One region of the Paenibacillus sp. P2(2022) genome, then DNA from elsewhere that is predicted to be linked to it. Evidence: predicted binding sites of a transcription regulator. Region 1 holds the regulator's gene; the other holds the start of a gene.
What was found. Region 1 encodes CtsR, which represses protease genes until heat stress. Its sites were predicted from a motif close to ATGGTCAATAAAGGTCAAACA; they were not measured.
Positions count from the first base shown of each region.

Region 2: the regulator CtsR is predicted to act here: its motif matches at 1,916-1,936, upstream of clpP (ATP-dependent Clp endopeptidase proteolytic subunit ClpP).

Region 1 covers NZ_JAKWFI010000015.1:56,635-62,120, forward strand. The annotation lists gene clpC (ATP-dependent protease ATP-binding subunit ClpC) at 1-1,476, opposite strand, end outside; gene mcsB (protein-arginine kinase McsB) at 1,521-2,585, opposite strand; gene mcsA (protein-arginine kinase activator protein McsA) at 2,615-3,139, opposite strand; gene MMB75_RS24795 (CtsR family transcriptional regulator) at 3,224-3,688, opposite strand; gene MMB75_RS24800 (GNAT family N-acetyltransferase) at 4,180-5,367, opposite strand.
Region 2 covers NZ_JAKWFI010000007.1:23,536-29,021, reverse strand. The annotation lists gene gap (type I glyceraldehyde-3-phosphate dehydrogenase) at 1-374, opposite strand, end outside; gene MMB75_RS19970 (sugar-binding transcriptional regulator) at 467-1,504, opposite strand; tRNA gene MMB75_RS19965 (tRNA-Arg) at 1,765-1,836, shown strand; gene clpP (ATP-dependent Clp endopeptidase proteolytic subunit ClpP) at 2,046-2,642, shown strand; gene MMB75_RS19955 (PdaC/SigV domain-containing protein) at 2,757-3,866, opposite strand; gene MMB75_RS19950 (SIMPL domain-containing protein) at 4,104-4,859, opposite strand; gene MMB75_RS19945 (HPr family phosphocarrier protein) at 5,130-5,399, opposite strand.

The DNA.
Region 1 (5,486 bases):
CTTCAGCTTGCTGACTGGGACACCAGTCCAGATGGCAACAACCTGAGCAATATCCTCTGGTGTAACTTCGGAATCTGTACGCCCCTGTTGTTCTTTCCATTGGTTTTTAGTGACATCCAGCTCTTCACGAATTTTTTGCTCTGTATCGCGCAGCGCAGCTGCCTTTTCAAACTCCTGGCTTTGTACCGCTGAATCTTTTTCCTTACGGATATCTTCCAGACGGTTTTCCAGCTGTTTCAGGTTTGGCGGTACTGTATAGGAATTCAGCCTTACCTTGGAGCCCGCTTCATCAATAAGGTCAATAGCCTTATCCGGTAGGAAGCGATCCGTAATATAACGATCTGACAATCTTACTGCAGCTTCAATAGCCTCATCAGTGATTTTCACACGGTGATGCGCTTCGTAACGGTCGCGCAGACCATACAAGATTTGAATCGCTTCTTCCGGAGAAGGTTGATCCACTGTAATAGGTTGAAAACGACGCTCCAAAGCAGCATCTTTCTCAATATATTTGCGATATTCATCCAGCGTTGTGGCACCGATACATTGCAGCTCGCCACGTGCCAGAGCAGGTTTCAGGATGTTGGACGCATCAATTGCGCCTTCCGCTCCACCAGCACCAATCAGCGTATGCAGCTCATCAATGAACAATACGATATTTCCAGCTTGACGAATCTCGTCCATAATCTTCTTCAAGCGATCCTCAAATTCACCACGATACTTAGTACCTGCTACTACAGAACCCATATCGAGTGTCATTACGCGTTTGTCGCGCAACGTTTCGGGAATCTCATTCGCTATGATTTTTTGTGCCAATCCTTCGGCAATCGCCGTTTTACCTACCCCAGGTTCACCGATCAAAACAGGATTGTTCTTTGTACGACGGCTGAGCACTTGAATAACGCGCTCAATTTCCTTGCTGCGCCCAATAACGGGGTCCAGGTTATTTTCCTTCGCAGAAGCCGTCAGATCGCGTGCCAGACTGTCCAGAGTTGGTGTGCTGACATTAGCTGGAGCACCGTGATGGCTGGAAACCGCCTCGCTGCTGCCGAGCAATTGAAGCACTTGCTGACGCGCTTTGTTCAGACTGATACCCAGGTTGTTCAGTACACGTGCTGCTACGCCTTCACCTTCACGAATAAGACCTAGCAAAATATGCTCGGTACCTACATAGGTATGACCCAATTTACGTGCTTCGTCCATAGACAGCTCAATGACTTTCTTGGCACGTGGAGTATAGGCAATGTTCGTCGGTTGTTCTTGACCGCGTCCAATCAGTGTTTCCACTTCATCCTGAATTTTTTCCAGTCCCAGCCCTAAACCGATTAAGGCTTTCGCTGCTATTCCTTCACCTTCACGAATGAGTCCTAGCAAAATGTGCTCTGTGCCAATGTTGTTGTGTCCCAATCGAACAGCTTCTTCCTGGGCCAAGGCAAGCACTTTCTGTGCACGTTCCGTAAATCTTCCAAACATCATATATCCTGCACCTCCACAGTGTGTATTTCAGTTCATTCTATATATTAAAGGGTTGTGCCTAATTTTTGCCGGATCAGCTTCGCCCGGTACATATCGCGCTCACCGGTATTCATTTTATCCCCAAAGCTTTTTTGTAAAAAGCCGGGTTGCGTCATCACATTAAGCTCATTCATCGCTGCAATGGAAGGACGCTCCAAAATTCCTAAATCTACACCGAGACGTACATCGGACAGCCGCTGTGCAGCCTCCTTGGAATCCAAAACTGCTGCATATGACAAAATACCGAATGAACGCATCACCCGATCTGTAATCCGCAGCATGGATTCATTCATCAATCGTTCTCTGGCAGAACGTTCGTGCTCTATAATTTGCAGCACCACGCCATGTAGATTCTCGATAATTTCCGCTTCGGTTTGTCCCAAGGTAATCTGATTGGATACCTGAAACAAATTCCCAACTGCTTCGCTGCCTTCACCATAAATACCGCGAACTGTAAGACCCACCTGTGAAACAGCGGACAATATACGATTGATTTGATGAGTCATGACCAATGCGGGCAAATGCATCATCACCGAAGCTCTCATACCTGTGCCGACATTCGTCGGACAACTGGTCAGAAAACCTCTCCGATCATCAAATGCATAATCAACATGCGCTTCAAATGCATCATCAATGACCATAGCGCGTTCCCAAGCTTCTCTAACCTGACATCCGGGATATAAGCACTGAATACGCAAATGATCCTCTTCATTTATCATAACACTAACTGATTCATCATCACTAATCAACACAGCACCGTTGCGAGATTCGTTCGCCAAATTAGGACTAATCAAGTGCTTCTCAACCAGTACCTGCTTGTCGATCTCATCCAACTCGGATATTTTCAAGGTATGAAAAGTACCAAAACGACCCAAATCATCATACTGAAGGATATCCGTTAAGCGTTGAAGCACTTCTTCCGACTGCTGATTGGTAGCAAGCATGGGAAAAGGCAGATGCTGCAAGTTACGCGCAATTCTTACCCGGCTGCTAATGACAATCTCCGAATCCGCAGCATCACCACGCATCCAATCACTTAGCGGCTTTTCCGTAAATCGGATATTGGGCATCACGCATTCCCTCCTACTCTTCACAAACTTTACTCTTCAGTCATTTCTTTTTCAAGCTTTCTGATTTGATCCCTAAGCTCAGCAGCTGATTCGAATTCTTCCTGTACAATGTGTTGTTGCATCTCTTTTTTCAAATCATCAATTTGCCGTTTAACCTTTAATCGGCCTCCAGTACGGACCGGAACCTTCCCAACATGACTCGTACTACCATGCACACGCTTGAACAGAGGGTCCAGACGACTATCAAAATATTGATAGCATGATGGACATCCAAAGCGTCCTAGCTTACTAAACTGTGTATAAGTCATACCGCAATCCTTGCATTGTAGATTTTGGGGAACACTGTGACCTGAAGACTGGCTTTTAGTGCTGGAGTCAAAATCCAACATCCCCGACAACAAGCTATGAATCGAAAAGCCATTAGGTGTTCCAGGGATCATCTCCCCTTTTTCCTTCGCACATGTCTCACAAATATGAAACTCTGTCTTTTCGCCATTCACAATTTTGGTGAAATGCAAAGTTGCCGGCCGCATATTACATTCTTGGCACAGCATAAAAGCACCTCCTTCAACGTCAGGATTTTTACAAATCCCTACATCTGAATTGCAAATCTCTATTCACTGGTTAATGGATACTAGCTATTTGGCCGCCAGCAACGAGATCAGCATAGCCTTAAGCAATCTTGCTCGCAGTTGGTCACGATAGGGAAGCTTCAGCAATAACGTATCTCTTGATAAAGCAGCCTTTATTAGACCAGCTTCCCTTTTGCTTAAAAAATGAGCTTCCTCTAACTGATAAATCAATCCTTCTGCTGCCGATTGGCTAATTTCCTCCCCGATGCTCTGATGAAGGTGTGTATGGATCGCATGCTGTGCAGGTAATTGAATTCGCTGAATCCGAATATAACCTCCACCACCGCGTTTACTTTCCACCACATAACCTTTTTCCAGCGTAAACCGGGTACTAATTACATAATTAATTTGCGACGGTACGCAGGAAAAGCGGTCAGCCAGATCATTGCGCTGAATCTCCACTAAGCCTTGGGGACTTTCCAGCAGCATGCTCTTCAAATATTGTTCAATAATGTCGGAAACATTGCGCATTTCATCATCCTCCACTAACGGAAACGCAAGTATTCAAATACATTTCACGCTCCACAGAGTCCGCCGTATATTGAACTTAACCAAACGGTATAGTCACGAATCTAAGCTGTATTCAGGCTATTGCCTGTTCTACATCCATTGGAATTGTACCGTTTCGTTTCTAGTGTGACCTTTATTTGCGATAAATCATACACTTCTCTTCTGTCCATAAGAAGCAGCTCCTAACTATACGCAAAGCATGTCATTATTGCTATACTTCTGTAGATTCACACTGGTTCTGATTGACTTTGACTTTCTTTGACTATATTCGTATTATAGCACAAATTTCATTTTTGCCAAGGGGTCAATACCATTTTTCGCAATCTAATTATGTTTTATACTATAGAATAAAAAAACTCTCCCATTATGGAAGAGCTTTGAATAATTATGATATCCCACATCCAATTTGGTTAAAAAGAGTTGGGCATTAAGAAAATCTAATTGGGCCTTTATCAGAAAAAATCCAATAGGAACGTTTGTTTTGTTGGTATTACACGTTTAAGTGCAGCCACAGACTCACTGCTTCCTTCAATGCGCCCCCAATTAAACAGGTTATCAGCTTGCTGGTAGCCGAGCATTAAAGTTGTTAATGACTGAATTCCCAGTTCCAAGTCAGCTACTGTATCGTTCTCAGGCAAATTACTTGTATCCACTCTTGCCAGATGTCCTTGCCCCTCCGTAGTAATCGTTAATCTCCATACTCCTTCATTCCAAGGAGCATACCGATCTGTCAGATGTAAGGTTAAACTTGTTTCCTCTCCAATCTGCTCAAAAGGGTATCTCTCTACAAAAGCAACAGCATCCACAATACGCCCCATAAAATAAGGCACCGTTTCCTGTTGAATTCGCGGATCATCGAGTAAAAAAGGCAGATTGTCATCTGCTGGAACGTAAATAAATTTACCTTGGGTTATCATTGAGTCATGGTTTGCAAAATAAGTCCACAAAGCCCGACGTGCCGTCTCATTTTCATATACCAACTCATCACAATTTAACTGTTTATCTTCTATTTTGTATAGTGCATATCCCTGAGAATCGCCTGCATCTGTGTAATATACTACAGTTCGATAATTCTCATTTAAAATCCGTTCCTGCCACCATGCCTTATCTCGTACCAGCGTACCATTGTAACGTGAAGCATACGATTGATACACTTGGTCTAGTTCTGAAATATTTTTGATATCCCGTTTGACTATACCTTCTGTTTTAAGTTTAGCAGGGAATTTATCAATTGGAATGACGTATTTTTTGTACTCAGTATACGTTTCCCATCCAAATTTACGATAGAAGGCAAAAGAAAATGGATGCAGAAAAGAAAGGCTTTGTCCTGCAGTCTTCATTTCTTCAAGCGCATGCGTCAACAAACGTGAAACCATACCTCCGCGACGCTTTTCCGGCCACGTTGCCACACCAGCAATGCCTCCCATATCAAAAACCTGACCATGTATGTATACCTGTAGTGGTAGCAAAGTCAGTTTAGCGTTCAAGTCAGGTCCGTCGAATATCCCCCATGTTTGTTCTGGTTTGAATTTCTTCTTGGCTTTCTCCAGATCCTCCGGGGTCATTGTAAACTGAAAAGCATACTGGGATAATCCTATAGCTGCTTCAAATTCCTCACGTTGTAATTGTCTGATCTCCATAACTTCGTCACCTCGCTCGTATACTTGGACCTTTAAAAAAATACGCACTTAGAGTGTCGCAAAGCCTCTTCCCTCTGTCAACCTTAGAAGCACATATCCTTCCACAAAATGCATAAAAA
Region 2 (5,486 bases), on a different contig from region 1:
CCAGTAGCTGGAGCGGAGATAACAACTTTTTTAGCGCCGCCTTTCAAATGTTTCTCAGCAGCTTCTTTAGTTGTGAAGAAACCTGTGCATTCCAGAACGATGTCTACGCCCAGGTCTCCCCAAGGCAATTCTTCAGGGTTACGGTTAGCCAAAACTTTAACTTCTTTACCGTTTACTTTGAAGAAACCGTCATGTACTTCTACTTGTCCTTGGAAAGTACCTTGTGTTGTATCATATTTCAACAGATGTGCCAGCATTTTGGAATCTGTCAAGTCGTTAATTGCTACTACTTCAATACCTTCTACGTCTTGAATACGGCGGAAAGCAAGGCGTCCAATACGTCCGAAACCGTTAATACCAACTTTAACTGTCATGAGTGAGTTCCTCCCAAAGTTCGTTTAGTTTAGTTTTATATATTCAAGACAGACCCGAAAGCCCGTCAAGACAACACAATTAAAAAACCTTATCAATCTCTTAAATAACGGCTTACAATCTCGGCAGCAGCGCCTTCGTCGGTGACAAGAATGTCTTCCTGTCCGAAACGCAATACTGCATGAATAGCAGCAGCCTTGCTCTTGCCTCCAGCCACACCTAACACCGTCTCCGTACGCCTGATGTCCTCCAAACGGAGTCCGAGCGTCAGCATTCTGTGAACAACGACGCCGTCTTCGTTAAAATAATAACCAAACGATTCGGCGACCGCACCCTCATTGCTGATCTGGGCAAAGGTTTCAGGGTCAAGCTTGCGTCTGTGGGCCATTGCTATGGCGTTGCCTATCCCGTGAATGATAATACGACTCTCTCGAATCAGGCTTAATATATCCTGAATATTCGTATCCTCAAGCAAGGAGTTGTAAGCATGATTGCTGAGCAAATCCGGTACATGGAGCAGACGGTATTGAGCGCCGACCTTGCGAGCCATCGTGGAGGCAATTGTATTTGCCTGCATTTCCATGCTCTCTCCCAAACCCCCGCGTGCCGGTACAAACCATCCGCCCTTAAGCGGGCCGTTAGCAGGTAATGCCAGTTGTTCCGCCACATCTGCAATCGTCGTGCCACCTGTTACAGCGACCACGTCCTCGTCATCCATAACACTCAGCAGCGCCTTTGCGCCAGCACGGCCCAGCTCCTGCTTCGCTAACGGTGAAGCATCCGAATCCCCTGGAACGACAACCACCTTCCTCAAACCGTAGGCTTGACGAATCTGATCCTCCAATTGGGACAGGCCGAACAAGTTGTTCGCAATCGGCTCCAGCTGTTCCAGCAGATCCAGTCCTGCTTTGCTCACCTTCATGCCCACACTCTCAATCTCAATTAGCCCTTGCGCTTTAAGGAGATCAGTCTCAGCGCGCAGTACGCGCTCGGTCATATCCAGTGAAGCTGCCAGTGTTCTGCGTCCGATAACTTCGGACAGCATAATCTGATGCAGGATCGTGTACCTTTTTTTCAAAACATCCATGAGGTCGGGCAGAAGCTGCTTCTGTATTTCTAATATCTTTCGCATGCTTTCCACTCCCGCACACTTCTAAGTTCTGTCTCTATGCTATATCTCTAACTGGTCTTAAAATGTCCCGGGATAACTTTTTAAGTCCCACGTATATCTTACCCAATATTTGCTTCACATGCAAGTCTATCTGAACCTATATTTCTCAACTTTTTATGTGAATATGCGCACGTAATAAAAGCTTGCAATTCAATGCCGTATATCATATAATCATCTTTGTTTCCAATTAATTAGTTGGTTGTTTGTAATGATTCATCTTTGCGCCCGTGGTCCAACGGATATGACGTAGGCCTCCGGAGCCTGAGATCGAGGTTCGATTCCTCGCGGGCGCGTCGTTTTATATGATTGGCTAAATGTTCCATATGATGTTTTTAACCAAAAAGAGCGCTAAGCGTTCTTTTTTTAATCAATAGTTTGACTTTCTTTGACTTTTTGTTTGAAATTGTTTATCATGTGGTTAATACGGTAACAGTTTATAAATAGGGATGTGTATTCGGCATATCCACCAAATCCACTAACGATTTAAGGGAGGTTTTTTGACGTGAGCTATGTTCCTATGGTAGTAGAACAAAGTAACCGCGGCGAACGCGCCTATGACATTTATTCCAGACTGTTGAAGGATCGCATTATTTTGTTGGGCTCGGACGTCAATGACGTTGTAGCCAACTCAATTATTGCCCAAATGCTGTTTTTGGCTGCTGAAGATCCTGAAAAAGACATTCACTTGTATATTAACAGCCCTGGCGGTTCCATCACAGCTGGTATGGCCATTTTCGATACGATGCAATACATTAAACCTGACGTATCTACCATTTGTGTAGGTATGGCTGCTTCCATGGGTGCTTTCTTGCTGAATGCAGGTGCCAAAGGTAAACGTTTTGCCTTGCCAAACAGTGAAATTATGATTCACCAGCCACTAGGCGGTGCACAAGGACAGGCAACGGATATCGAAATTCGCGCCCGTCGCATTCTGAAAATGCGTGACAAGTTGAACCGCATTCTCGCAGATCGCACAGGTCAACCACTGGAACGCATCGAAAAAGACACAGACCGTGACTATTTCATGTCCGCTGATGATGCCAAGGAATACGGTATTATTGATAAAGTGTTAACTAGCTCCTCTCCAGAAGGTGTATAAGAAAAGTGGTTTTCTTCTGAATAGCTGGTAAATAAAAAGGCTGCCTCGGATTTTCGTATCCGGTAGGCAGTCTTTTTTATTTACTATTAATTTTCAATATATAACTAATCCAGATTATTGATTTTGTCCCGCAAAAGGCTTACCGCCCTGAGGCAGCAGTTGAGCGAACGAGTAAGTAAACTCCGGAATTCCATAAGCGTATGGCGCATAATCATACAAATCAAACACGATGGTTACTCCACTGTTGGTCACATAAAAATTCTGATCTGCGGCCAACTCTTTAAATTTCTCAAACCCTTCGCCAGCCTGGAGCGCATCAATTTTTTTCTTCAAATCAGCATTCAGGAACTTTTTATAGTTAGGATTTGCCTTCAATACGTCATACAATTGCAACTGCTTACCATCAGCAAGCGAGAACGTATATCCTTTACGTGCCGTCATACCGTGTGCGCCACCTGTATACGAGTAGTCCTGCATAATCACACTTAGAATACCGTCCTTATTATAGGCAATTGCAAAATCATTTTCGAAATCATACGGTCTTTCTGCTGTAACCTCTCCCTCTGCCACCATCTTTTTGCCTGCTGCCAATACTGTCTCTGCATGCTTTTTAAGCACATTATTAATGGCCTGTTGAGCCTCAGGATTCAGCTGGCTGCCGCTGATTTGCGGATACTTAATCTTATAGGATACCTTTGCATTACTCGAAGCTGGAAGCGTCTGAGATGCAATTGTGATCGGATTTAGCTGGCTTTTACTCAATGTTACTGTTTTCTGAGTTGCATTCCACTGCGCATCGATACCCAGATAGTCTTTCAGCAGACTCATAGGAATATATAGCTTCCCGGCGATCATTTTGGCATCCATGCTGCGCGTGTTGATCCCGTTCACATTGGCATAGGCATCCGAGGAGGAGACCACGATATAGAGCTTGTTGTACCCGCTCCCCACTGTATATGTCCCTTCCTTGGTGTCATAGCTCACCGGAATTCCCAAACTATCACGCAGTGCTGCCACTGGAATCATTGTGTTCCCGTTCACTTGTACACCTTTAGCGGCCAACGTTTTACCATTCCATTGGATGGTGACCCCTGGTTGCTGTGTTGTCGCTTGCTGCTGTTTGGTCGAAGCTGCCTCAATATAGGAAACGGGAACGACCGCAACCCCTGCTAAGATTCCCGCTGCCAGCAGTGCTGAGCCCCATTTTTTCGTATGCTTGTTCATCGTAAGTATTCCTCCTATTGTGAATCTGTATTATCTATGTGTTTTGATCACTTTTCTTATTATATCTATACCCTATTGTATGTGGTTTACAATCTGTACACTCACTGATTTCAATCTGTACACCTAACAGCCATTAGCTATGACAGACTCATTACAAAACGGTTTCAATAGACAAAAGAAGCCAACAAGTCACCCTGCAATGTTGCAGGCGCTTGCGGCTCCGTTTAATGGCCTATACTAGTTCATCTCATATTGGGCAGACACTTGGACTTTCACCGTTACTTGGCCCGACTGTATCTCTGTTCCGCCACTCATATCCATGAGCGCTTTGGACATGGCATTCTCACGTTGTGTGAAAACCTGAGCTTCCCCGCCATCTACTGTCACATTCACCAGAGCCCCTAAGCCGCGTTTAGCTGATTTTGCTACGGCACTGGCTTTGGATTGAGCGTTATCCAACGCTTTTGCAATAGCAGCTTCCTCATAAGAAGAAGGATTCTCTACGGAAAACTGTATATTATCTACGTTGTTTGCACCGGAGTTTGTAGCCTCATCCAGCAGCTGACCAATTTTGTCCAAGTTGCGATATTTCACAGAAAGTGTATGGTTAGCAATGTAGCCTTTGAGCTTCTGTCCTTCTTTCTCGTTATAGGTATAGTTAGGTTGTACAGAGAACTGGCTTGTCTGAATATCGTCTGCACTGATACTCCATTTTCCTTTTAACAGCTGTGTGACCTTGTTTATTTTCGCAGCATTAGCTTTTTGAGCAGCAGCAGCAGTATTTCCTTCCGATTGCACCCCAATGGAGAGATAAGCGATGTCTGGCTTAGCCATTATTTCACCACTTCCACTCACATTAATTACACCATTCGCCGTCGTCGCCGTTGCAGCATAAGCGCGATCAGCTCCCGTCCACAGCCCTCCTGCTACTCCTCCAGCTAATAATGCTCCTGCAAGAATTGCTGTGCTTACTGTTTTTGTCCAAACTCTCATCGTACTCAACCTCTTTCTTGAAAATGTTTGTACCTTCCAGACGGAAAAAACGGTAAAAGGTTGCAGTCAAGCGGTATAAATTTCCGAAACAAGGCATACCACAGGGGTTTTAATTATTTGTAGCTTGGACTTAATGCGGTCGCTATATTCAAATAAATATACATCAATAGCTTAATGGTGGGACGGGTTGAATGCTTTTCTCTGGATACAAAAAAAGCCCCCGAGGGGGCTTTCACTAAGAGTACATCATATCACAAAGCAGATGTTCGTTTATTGATTTTCCAGTTCAACCTTACTAACCAGACTTACTAAAGCGTTTACAGCCTGTTCGGCGTCCGCACCTTCGGCACTAATATTGATTTCAGTACCTGTACTGATGGCGAGGCTCATAATACCCATGATGCTCTTGGCATTAACCTTTTTGTCTTCTTTTTCCACAAAAATTTCTGATGAATATTTATTCGCTTCCTGTACGAACAACGCAGCAGGTCTGGCGTGCAGTCCTGTTTTCAAGCGTACGACTACTGGATGTTTTGACATGTCAGCTTACCCCCTCATCAAATAAATCTGGACGCTATTTACTCCATTTTATTTATCACATTATAACATTAACCCGGGACAGACACT